Regions from separate parts of the Variovorax sp. P1_G12 genome, predicted to be linked through region 2. Evidence: predicted binding sites of a transcription regulator. Region 2 holds the regulator's gene; the other holds the start of a gene.
The links. Region 2 encodes FliA, which starts transcription of late flagellar genes. Its sites were predicted from a motif close to CTAAAGTTTNNNNNNNNNNNGCCGNTA; they were not measured.
Positions count from the first base shown of each region.

Region 1: the regulator FliA is predicted to act here: its motif matches at 1,883-1,909, upstream of flgM (flagellar biosynthesis anti-sigma factor FlgM).

Region 1 covers NZ_JBFUBW010000019.1:120,315-126,081, forward strand. Annotated here, with positions in the region: gene AC1D2O_RS21900 (zinc-binding dehydrogenase) at 1-1,068, shown strand, start outside; gene AC1D2O_RS21905 (flagella synthesis protein FlgN) at 1,125-1,580, opposite strand; gene flgM (flagellar biosynthesis anti-sigma factor FlgM) at 1,577-1,855, opposite strand; gene flgA (flagellar basal body P-ring formation chaperone FlgA) at 2,235-2,939, opposite strand; gene flgB (flagellar basal body rod protein FlgB) at 3,152-3,559, shown strand; gene flgC (flagellar basal body rod protein FlgC) at 3,598-3,993, shown strand; gene AC1D2O_RS21930 (flagellar hook assembly protein FlgD) at 4,015-4,701, shown strand; gene flgE (flagellar hook protein FlgE) at 4,781-5,767, shown strand, end outside.
Region 2 covers NZ_JBFUBW010000023.1:76,366-82,132, reverse strand. Annotated here, with positions in the region: gene flhF (flagellar biosynthesis protein FlhF) at 1-1,632, shown strand, start outside; gene AC1D2O_RS24375 (MinD/ParA family ATP-binding protein) at 1,643-2,515, shown strand; gene AC1D2O_RS24370 (RNA polymerase sigma factor FliA) at 2,558-3,292, shown strand; gene AC1D2O_RS24365 (porin) at 3,372-4,484, shown strand; gene AC1D2O_RS24360 (DUF2238 domain-containing protein) at 4,454-5,128, opposite strand; gene AC1D2O_RS24355 (LysR family transcriptional regulator) at 5,132-5,767, opposite strand, start outside.

The sequences.
Region 1 (5,767 bases), on a different contig from region 2:
TCCCTGAACGAGGAGGCGATCCCCCAGCCCGCCGCCCACGAAGTGATCGTACGGGTCGAGGCCGCACCCATGAATCCGTCGGACCTTGGCCTGCTGTTCGGCGCCGCGGACCTGCGCACGGCCAAGGCGTCGGGCACGGCGTCGAGGCCGGTCGTCACCGCCAGCATTCCGGAGGCCGCGAGGAAGAGCGTGGCCGGACGCCTGGACCAGTCGATGCAGATCGGCAACGAGGGTGCCGGCGTGGTCGTGGCCGCCGGTGCCTCGCCGGAGGCCCAGGCGCTGCTCGGCAAGACCGTGGCGGTGCTCGGCGGCGCGATGTACACGCAGTACCGCTGCATCGCCGCCGCCCAGTGCATGCCGCTGGCCGAAGGCACGACCCCGGCCGAGGGCGCGTCCGCCTTCGTCAACCCGCTCACCGCGCTCGGCATGGTCGAGACCATGCGGCGCGAGGGCCACAAGGCGCTGGTGCACACGGCCGCGGCCTCCAATCTCGGCCAGATGCTGAACCGGATCTGCCTGAAGGACGGCATCGCCCTGGTGAACATCGTGCGCAAGAAGGAGCAGGAAGACATCCTGCGCGCGCTCGGTGCCAAGTACGTGTGCAATGCCGCCTCGCCGACCTTCATGCAGGAGCTGACCGATGCGCTGGTCGCCACCGGCGCCACCCTGGCCTTCGACGCCATCGGCGGCGGCACGCTGGCGGGCCAGATCCTGACCTGCATGGAAGCGGCGCTGAACAAGACCGCGGTCGAGTACAGCCGCTATGGTTCTCCCATCCACAAGCAGGTCTACATCTACGGGGGCCTCGACCGCGGGCCGACCGAGTTCACGCGCGGCTTCGGCATGGCGTGGGGCATGGGCGGCTGGCTGCTGTTCCCGTTCCTGCAGAAGATCGGGGCCGACGGGGCGGCGAAGCTCAAGGCGCGCGTGGCGGCCGAGCTCAAGACCACGTTTGCGAGCCGCTACACCGCGGAGCTCTCGCTGGTCGAGGCGCTGAGCCTGGACCGGATCGCGGTCTATTCCCGCCACGCGACCGGCGAGAAGGCCCTGCTGAATCCCAATAAATAGCGATATTGCCCTCCGCTCCCTCACTGCGTGGGGGCGCTGCCCCCAAGACCAGGACGCTACCCCAGGGCGAGGCGGTTGCCGCCGCCGCTCGCCGTCTTGCGAGCACCGTCCGGGCCATAGAACAGCTGGACGCTCGATTGCAGGAAGTGCAGGGCGCGCTGCGTGAAATCGAGGTGTGAGTGCACCATCGAGCCGTTGCGCAGATTGCGTGCCTTGGCCTCATCGGCCAGCGCCAGCAGGCAGACCCAGGCTTGGCGCGTGGGCTCGCCGGCGGCCGCCGCGGCCGCATCGGCGCCGTCCGGTCCGGGTTCGAATCCCAGCGCCACCTGTGCGGTTTCGCGCTGGCGGTCCAGCGTGGCCATGCGGTCCAGCAGCGCGACTTTCTGTTCGGTGAGCGCGGGCAGTTCGCCAAAGCGGGCATTCGCCATGGCTTGCTCTTCCTGGTCGAGGACGCCCAGGAACTCCTCGACGCAGGATTTTTCTGCGTGCAGGTAGAGCAGCATGGTGTTCATGGCTTCAGGCCAGGGTCGAGCAGGTCGCGCACGCTGGCCAGCAGGCCGCTGGCGATCCGCTCGGGGTGGACCTCGTAGCGACCGGCGCGGATGTCCTCGCGGATCGCCGCGACGCGGGCAGCGTCGAAGTCACTGCCACCGGGCGCGCTGGGCATGGCGTGAACCTGTCCCGTGACCGGCGCCGCGGCGCTGGCGACACCGCTCTTGGAGGCGGCAGCCGCCTTGGCCGGGCGGTTGAAAGGCGTGGCCGAGGGGCCGGGGGGATCGATTTTCAAGATGATTCCTCAATGGGCTGACCCGTATATCGGCGGACGCAGCAAGAACTTTAGGCTGAAGTTTGCACAAATTTCGATCGGCAGCCCATATGGAAAACCAGGCGGGCCCCCAGGCCGGGGCCAGGCCGGCGCCGGGCCGCCCCAAGGCGGCCTGCGGCCCCCTCGGGGGCAGCGACCCACACGAAGTGGGGGAGCGTGGGGGCCATCCAGGCCGGCGCCGGGCCGCCCCAAGGCGGCCTGCGGCCCCCTCGGGGGCAGCGACCCACACGAAGTGGGGGAGCGTGGGGGCCATCCAGGCCGGCGCCGGGCCGCCCCAAGGCGGCCTGCGGCCCCCTCGGGGGGCAGCGACCCACACGCAGTGGGGGAGCGTGGGGGCCATCTACTGGGCCAGCCGGATCTGCCCGTCCTCGGCTGCCACGCCGGTGAGCAGGCGGCCGTCGCGGGTCTTGGCCTGTACGGTCGCGCCGACCTCGGCCCGGGTCATGGCCTTGCCTTCGGTGCTGACCGTGAAACCCTGGCCTTGCGCCACCAGCTGCACCGTCTGGCCCTGCTGGATCACGACCACGCCGCGCATCAGCTCCCTGCGCAGCGGCGCGCCGGCGGCGATGCGGTTGGCGGCCACCACGCCCTGCAGCGCCGAGGCGTCGGTGATCACCGAGCGCGGCAGGTCGCCGAGATCGCCGCTGCGCTCGACCACGTCGGCGGCGCCCAGGGCCTCGCCCGCCTCGATCGCGCGCGCGGCGGCGTAGTAGCGGCCCTCGACGGCGACCTGGGCCGGCACGAACCGGGTCCAGGCGCTGTCGCCGCGGCAGCGCAGGCCGATGGAGATTCGTCCCCGGGGCGTCGTGCCGTTGGGCAGGAAGGCCTCGAAGTCCTCGCAGGCCGGCAGCGCGCCCGCGAGCTTCACGCTGAACGTGACCTTGCCGGGCAGGCCGGTGGTCTGCTTGTGCAGCAGCTGGTCGATCGCGGACCGCGCGCCCTCGGGCAGCGCGGGCGCTGCCGCTGCGGGCGAAGCGCCCGCGAGTGCCATCAGGCCGGGCAGCACGATGCGCGAAAGGCGTTTCCAGGATGGGCGTTGTGGCATGGGCGGTCTCTCGCAGACGCGCAGGTGCTTGAAGAGAGGGAAGCGCACCGGCGCCAGGTGATTCTAGGAATCGATCCCTCGAGGCGATGGCGCGAAGTACCGGCGAAATGCCCCTTTGTTCAGCCCATTGCAAACGCGATGCGTGCATAGACTCGCTTTCCATCTGTCGCCATGCCGTCTTGTGCGGACGCGATGCCAACCGATGGAACCACATGATCGACAAGCTCGATGCGGCACTCAGCTTCAACCGCGAGGCTCTCAATCTGCGGGCCCAGCGCCAGGAGGTGCTGGCCGCCAATATCGCCCACGCCGACACGCCGAACTACAAGGCGCGCGATTTCGATTTCGCGAGCCGGCTGACGCAGGCCGTGGAGCAGGGACGGCAGTCGCAGTCCTTTGCGCTCGTGACCACCTCGTCGCGCCACATGGCCGGCGAGGCGAAGGCGATGCCCGACCAGGATCTGCTCTACCGCGTGCCGAGCCAGTCGAGCATCGACGGCAACAGCGTCGAGATGGATGCCGAGCGCATCAACTTCGCCGACAACGCGCTGCGCTACGAGTCCAACCTGACGGTGATCGGCGCCAAGATCAAGACGCTGCTGGCCGCTGTGCAGCAGTAGGAAGAGGAAAGAACGCCATGCCGTTTCCCAGCACTTCCATGAACATCTTCAACGTGGCGGGTTCCGCCATGGCCGCGCAATCGCAGCGCATGAACGTGACCGCGAGCAACCTCGCCAATGCCGAGAGCGCGGCCAGCCCCGACGGCCAGCCCTACCGCGCCAAGCAGGTGGTGTTCGAGGTCGCGGCCTCGGGCCGGCAGGACATCGGCGGCGTCAAGGTCGCCGGCGTGATCGAGGACTCGGCGCCCGCGAAGCTGGTCTTCGACCCCCGGAGCCCGCACGCCAATGCCGACGGCTACGTCGCGATGCCCAACGTCAACGTGGTCGAGGAGATGACCAACATGATCTCGGCCTCGCGCAGCTACCAGGCCAATGTCGAGGTCCTCAACACCGCCAAGACGCTGATGCTCAAGACGCTGACCGTCGGCCAGTAAACAACATCCCAGAAAGCTCCCATGGCCATCTCCGATACCTCTTCCATTTCCGGCGCCAATGCAGCCAGCGCAGCGGCTGGCACCGCCGGCGCCTCCAATGCCGACAGCGAGCAGCGCTTTCTCAAGCTGCTGGTCACGCAGCTCAACAACCAGGACCCGCTCAGCCCGATGCAGAACGCCGAGCTGACTTCGCAGCTGGCGCAGATGAGCACGGTGAGCGGCATCGAGAAGCTCAACAGCACGCTGTCGGGCCTGGTGAGCCAGACCGGCTCCAACCAGGTGCTGCAGGCCGCCTCGCTGATCGGCTACAGCGTGCTGTCGCCCGGCAACACCCTCGCCACCAAGGCGCCCGAGGAGGGCAAGGATCCGGCGGTGCAGGCCTTCGCGGTCCAGCTGCCCGGCTCGGCCGGCGATGTGCAGATCAAGATCGTCGACGCCACCGGCAAGACCGTGCGCACGATCGAGGCCGGCTCGATGACCGAAGGCGTCAACGCCGCCACCTGGGACGGCAAGGACGACGCCGGCAACGTGGTGCCGGCGGGCAGCTACAAGTTTGCCGTGGCCGCCAGCAACGGCGGCACCGCCGTCCAGGCCACGGCGCTGACCTTTGCGCAGGTGGCAGCGGTCAAGCAGGGCGCCGGCGGCGTCACTCTCGAACTGGCATCGGGCCAGAGCATCGGGCTGTCCGACGTGCGGATGTTCCTCTGAGGACCGTCGCGCGCTTTCCTCCGCCGGCGGCTTTCCGGCCGCGGGCCTTCTCTTCAATGCTTCGAACCAAGGATTCATCATGAGCTTTTCCCAAGGCGTCAGCGGGCTCGGCGTGGCCGCCGCGAACCTCGATGTGATCGGCAACAACATCGCCAACTCGGGCACCATCGGCTTCAAGTCGGCGGCCGCGACCTTCCAGGACATCTATGCGGGTTCCCGGATCGGGCTCGGTGCCTCGGTGTCCGGCGTGGTGCAGAACTTCACGCAGGGCGTGACGCAGACCAGCAGCCGACCCTTGGACGTCGCGATCCTCAGCGGCGACGGCTTCTTCCGAATGACCAGCACCAGCGGCGAAGTCATGTACTCGCGCAACGGCCAGTTCACCAAGGACAAGGACGGCTACATCGTCAACGCTGGCGGCCTGCGCCTGACCGGCTACGGCGTCAACGCCAGCGGCGGCATCAACGGCGGCACGCCGTCGGCGATCCAGATCCCGACTCAGGCCATGACGCCGAATGCGACCACCGGCGTCGACGCCGAGTTCAATCTCGATGCGCGCAACACGGTGCCGATCAAGACGCCGTTCAACGCCACCGATTCGGCGACCTTCAACTATTCCAACGCCGCCGGCCCGATCTACGACTCGCTGGGCAATGCGCATGACCTGTCGGTCTATTTCGTGAAGACCGGTGCCAATGCTTGGAGCGTCTACGGAACGGCCGACGGCGCGCCGATCAACGGCGGTGCCGCGTTGTCCAATATGACCTTCGACACCAACGGCAACCTCACGGCACCCGTGGGCGGCGCGATCACGCTGCCGGCGCTGAATTTCGCCAACGGCTCGTCGCCGGTCAACATCAAAGTCGACCTCAGCGGCACGACGCAGTTCGGCACCGCCAACGGCATGAGCAAGCTGAGCCAGGACGGCTACACCTCGGGCGTGCTGACCTCGTTCTCGATCAATCCGGACGGCACCATCACCGGCAAGTATTCCAACGAGCAGTCCAAGCTGATGGGCCAGGTCGTGCTGTCGTCCTTCGCAAACCCGAACGGGCTCGAGCCGAAG
Region 2 (5,767 bases):
CACATGGTGCTGATCGACACGGTCGGCATGAGCCAGCGCGACCGCTCGGTGTCGGACCAGATCGCGATGCTGTGCAACAGCCACCGTCCGGTCAAGCGGCTGCTGCTGCTCAACGCGACCAGCCACGGCGACACGCTCAACGAAGTCGTGCACGCCTATCGCAACGGCGGCGGCGGCAACGACTTGGCGGGCTGCATCTTCACCAAGGTCGACGAGGCCACGCATCCGGGCGCGCTGATCGACACCGTGATCCGCCACCGGCTGCCGGTGCACTACATCTCGAGCGGCCAGAAGGTGCCGGAGAACCTGATGCTCGCCGACCGCTCGCAACTGGTCGACAGCGTGTTCCAGCCGCGCCGCCACAACCCGCTGTTCGTGCCGGCCGAGGCCGACATGCAGGATGAACCCGCGGGCGCGGTGCCACAGGCCCTGGTCGTGCAGGCACAGGCCGAGGCCGACCGGCTGCGGCTGCAATACCAGAACCTCATCCGCGCCATGGCGCACGACGCGCAGGAGCTCGCGACCGCCGCCGGCGCGCTGGCCGGGGCGCAGATCGGCTTCGAGAACGCGCGCCGCCTGTGGCGCAACGCGGGCGACGAGGCGATCGGCCACAAGTCGGTGCTGGACGACCTGCTGGTGCAGGCGCGCAGCGAGGTCGTGGCCGGCTGCGACACCCATGTGCTGGCCCTGTCGGGCCAAGTCGGTCTGCGCTCGAACGAAGGCGGCGACGCCTACGAATGCCAGAGCAGCCTGCTGCTGTCCGATCGCAGCGGCCTGCCGCTCGCGGCACCCAACCAGTGGCTGTCGACCGCGGCAGTGCGCGGCGGCCCCGACGCCAGGCGCAAGCCGGGGCTGCGGCAGGTCCAGTGGCTGCGCCAGCAGTCGCTCGGCCGCACGCTGGTGCACGTGCTGCCCCGGTTGCCGGGCGTCGAGTTGATCGCCGAATGGCAAGTCCAGGGACAGCGATGGCTGGCGCGCGCGCCGGGCGCGACCGCGGTGATCGACCCCGCCTCGGAGGCGCCGAGCACGCTGGCGCGGCTGCGCTTCGAATTCGGCGCGACCCGGGCGGCCGTGTTCCGCGGCAAGCCCGCGCTGCAGTGCGAGGCCCATGCCGAGGTGCTGCTTCGCCTGGGCCCGACGGCTGTCGTCGACAAGGATGCGCTGCCGGTGCTGCGCTGCGTGGTCACGCGCGTGCTGGACGAGCGCGGCCAGAAGATCCTGGCCCAGGGTTACCTGTTGTCGAACATCGGCGGCGAGGTGCCGGCGCGCCAGCTGGCCCAATGGCAGGCCTGGGCGGCCGACGCCGACCCCTGTTTCCGCCTCATCCGGCAGGGCGTGCAGCTGGTGGGCGGCATGGGCGAGCTGGGCGACCCGGACATGATGAAGCGCCTGCTGATCGCCGGCCAGGTGACCACCACGGTCTGGCGCCTTCTGCATGCAAAGGGCGAATGGGCCGACCGCACCCGCACGCTGCTGAACCAGCTCACCGGGCGGCCGGCGCGATCGAGCCGGCCGCTGTCGGGCAATGCGCTGTATGTCGGCGTCGGCAAGCTCTTCATGCTGCTCGAGGCGCTCGGCACCGAGTCCACCGCGCCGACGCAGCAGCCCAGGGCGCTCGAGCAGCACGGTTGAGGAGCAAGACATGACCAAGCTGGTTGCAGATCAGGCAGACGGGTTGCGGCGCCTGCTGGCGCACACGCCCACGCGCGTCATTGCCGTCGCGGGCATGGGGCCCGGCGAGTGCGCCGCCGCGGCCACCATGAACCTCGGCGCGGCCCTGGTCCACCAGGGCAAGGACGTGCTGGTGCTCGACGAGTACGGCGGCACGGCGGCGGCGATCTGCGCCGCCTGGGCCATCGATCCGCTCGGCGACCTGGCCGACGTGGCCGACCGCCGGCTGGCCTGCGAGGGCGCGGTCGCGCGTGCCGACTGCGGCGTCGGCGTGCTGCCGGCGCCGCTCGGCGATCGGCACGCGGAGATCGACCCGCGCCTGTTGTGCCGCGGCGGCGTGGTGCTGGTCGCAGCGCAGATCGACGCCGAGGGCCGGCTGTCGGCATTGGCCCGGCTGGCCGACGAACTGCTGCTGGTGCTGCAGCCGAGCGCCGCATCCATCACCTCGGCCTACGCGGGCATCAAGCGGCTGCACTACGCGCATGGGTTGAAGCAGCTGCGCTTCCTCGTCGATGGCGTCGCCGGCGCCGAAGAGGCGCAGCGGATCACCACCAACCTGGCCAACACCGGCAGCCGCTACCTCGCGGTATCGCTGGAGGCGGCCGGCTGGGTGCGGGCCGATCCGCACCTGGCGGACGCGCGGCGGCTGCGGCAGACCGTGGTGGAGGCCTTTCCGGCCAGCCCGGCGGCGGTGGACTTCCGCCGCATCGCGGTCGACATGGGCGGCTGGCCCTGGCGGCCCGCTGCGCCCGGCGGGCGGTCGGTCGCGGTCCCGCCGCAGGGCCCGCGCGTCGACCCGCCATGGGTGAGGGCGACGCCGGCGCAGAGCGCGGCCGTGGCCTGAGCACGATGAACCGAACAACGCACATGCAACAAAGGACCGGACGTGTACACCGCACAGGGCACCATTGAGAAGTCCCACCTGCTTGAGCAGCATCAGCCGCTGGTGCGCCGCATCGCGCTGCAGATGATCGCCAAGCTGCCCGCGAGCGTCGAGCTCGACGACCTGATCCAGGCCGGCATGCTGGGCCTGCTGGACGCATCGAGCCGCTACCAGGACAACAAGGGCGCGCAGTTCGAGACCTTCGTCAGCCAGCGCATCCGCGGCGCGATGCTCGACGAGCTGCGCGCCAGCGACTGGGGCTCGCGCGGCCTGCGCCAGTCGGCGCGTAGGGTCGAAAAGGCGATCCACGCGCTCGAGCACCGGCTCGGCCGCTCGCCCACCGAGGGCGAGATCGCGAAGGAGCTCAAGATCGACCTGGAGGCCTACCAGTCGCTGCTGCAGGAGATCCAGGGCTGCCAGCTGGTCTACGTCGAGGACTTCGCGAAGGGCGAATCGGAGAACCCCTTTCTCGACCTGCATGCGCAGGAGGCGCGCAAGGGGCAGGGCGCGAACGACGACCCGCTGGCGCAGCTGCTCGAGAGCGGCCTGCGCCATCAGCTGATCGATGCGATCACGGCGCTGCCGGAGCGCGACCAGCTGCTGCTGAACCTCTACTACGAGGAAGAGCTGAACCTGCGCGAGATCGGCGCCATTCTCGAAGTGAGCCAGAGCCGGGTCTGCCAGCTGCACAGCCAGGCGATCAGCCGGCTGCGGGCGCGCCTGAAGGACCTGCTGTAGGGCCGGGCGCGGCCCTCGCTTCGGCCTCGTCTATCATCTCGCGCGGAGCGGCAGCGCAATGCGCAGAGGAGAGAACGAGATGAGAAGAGTCACGTTGGCCAGGTCGGCGACCCTCGCACTGGGCGCGTTCTGCGTTGCGGGCCTCGCCAGCGCGCAGTCGAGCACCGGGCAGGGCCCGGTCACCGGCAGCAGCGTCACGCTGTTCGGCGTCGCCGATGCGGTGCTCGGCTACGGCAGCGGCAGCATCTCCCACCGCAGCTCTCTGTACAGCAGCGGCAATTCGGCCTCGCGGTTCGGTGTCCGTGGCATCGAGGACCTGGGCGGCGGCCTGGGGGCGGGCTTCTGGCTCGAATCCGGCGTCGCCATCGATACCGGCACCGGGGTCGCCGGCAACACCAACAACCAGCCGAACGGCGCCACATCGGCCGACGCCTTGAGCTTCAACCGCCGCGCCACGGTCAGCCTGATCGACCTCTGGGGCGAACTGCGGTTGGGCCGCGACTTCGCGGCGCACTACCGCAACCGCACCGACGTCGACCCGTTCGACAACAACGGCGTCGGCACCATCCAGCCGCAGGTCGGATCGATCGCCGGCCCGACCTCCACGCGGGTCTCGAACATGGTCGGCTACTACCTGCCGCCGGGCCTGGGCGGCTTCTTCGGCGAGGTGCAGTACTTCATGGGCGACAACGACTCGCACTTGCCGACCTCGGACGATGGCACCGGCTACAGCGGCCGCATCGGCTGGGGGTCGGGTCCGTTCTCGATCGCCGTCGCGAAGGGCCGCACCGACTACCTGCGCACGCAGACCAATGGCAACATCACCGTGGCCAATGTCGGCGCGACCTACGATTTCAAGCTCGTCGAGGTCTCGGCCGGCTACTACCGCGACAAGGTCGACAGCTTCGTGCCGGTCACGGCCACGGGCTATGTCCTCGGCATGATCGTTCCGGTCGGCGGCAACCAGATCAAGTTTGCGTGGTCGCGCTACGGCACTGACGCCGAGGGCGACCCGGCGGCGATGAAGCTGTCGCTGGGGTACGTGTACAGCTTCTCGAAGCGCACGGTGGCCTATGCCACCTACTCGCACCTCAACAACAGCGGCGGCTCGGCGGTGGGATTGAACGGCGCCGTCACCGAACCCAACCGCAGCGCGAACGGCTACGACCTGGGGCTGCGCCACAGTTTCTGATCGGCGGGGGCCCGCATCAGTGCGGCGATCTGCCGGTCGTGCAGGCGCGACAGCACAAGCAGGGCCGCCACGGCGCCGACCAGCGCCATGAACATGTCCGACTGCGTGTCCCACGGATCGCCCTGAGTGCCGAGGAATTCGTCGGCGCCCTGGCCCATCGCGAGCGCGGCGGCCCATTCGATCAGCTCGTAGCTCGCGCTGATGGCCAACACGATGCAGACCACCACGAAGGCCAGCATCCTGCGGCCCCGCACATGCTGGCCTCGAATCAGGATCTCGCGCGCGATCAGCGCCGGCACGAAGCCCTGCATGAAGTGGCCGATCTTGTCGTAGGGATTGCGGCCCAGATGCATCAGGTCCTGCAGCCAGAAGCCGAGCGGCACCCGCGCATAGCTGTAGGCGCCGCCGAGCATCAGCACGCAGCAGTGCGCGAAGATCAGCGCGTAGAGCAGGGTGGTGAGCGGGAAGCGGCCGTAGGTGGCCCACAAGAGCGGCAGCGCGACCAGCACCGGCGCCACTTCCATCCACCAGGTCGCGCGGTCGTGCGGATGCAGGCCCGAGAGGACGAGCAGGGCGATGAGCGCGGCCGAGGCCAGGAGCAGGGCAGGGGTGCGGTGGTTGGGCATGGGTGGGGTCTCAGTCATGGTTCAGGGCTGATCGCGCCTCGTACGTCGCGCGATCTTCCTTGACGGCAGGTGCCGCGCGACTTCTTGCGCCACCGAGGCAAAGTAGGACCGCACCAGGGCGAACGCACGCTCGGCCGCCGGCACGCGCGTGCGGCCGGCCCGCTCGACGATTCCGAGTGTGAGTTCGAGGTCGAGGGCTGGCGTCACATCGAGCCGGCCCACGGTGCCGGCTCGCACGGCCGAGACCACCGCGATGTCGGTCGATGGCGCAATGGCGTCGCTGGCGGTGATGAGCGTGTGGACGGTTGCGACGTCATTGGTACTGGCCGCGAAGTGCGCCTGCAGCGGCAACGTGAAGCCGTAGAGATCCGACATGCGGCGCACCACCGTTTCGTCGACGTAGCCCGACAGGATCAACGGGTACTCGGCGAACTGATCGACGGTCACGCGCGGGCGCCCGGCCAGGGGATGTTCCTTGCGGGCGAACCAGCCGAAGGTGCAGGGATACAACGGCTCGGCGATGAGGTCGCGGTCGTGCGCGGCCACGCGAACGTCGCCGATGAAGAAATCCAGTTCCTCCCGGCGCAGCGCCGCGGCGAGGACGTCGGTGCTCTGCACCAGGGTCTTGACGTGCAGCCCGGGCGCATCGGCCAGCAG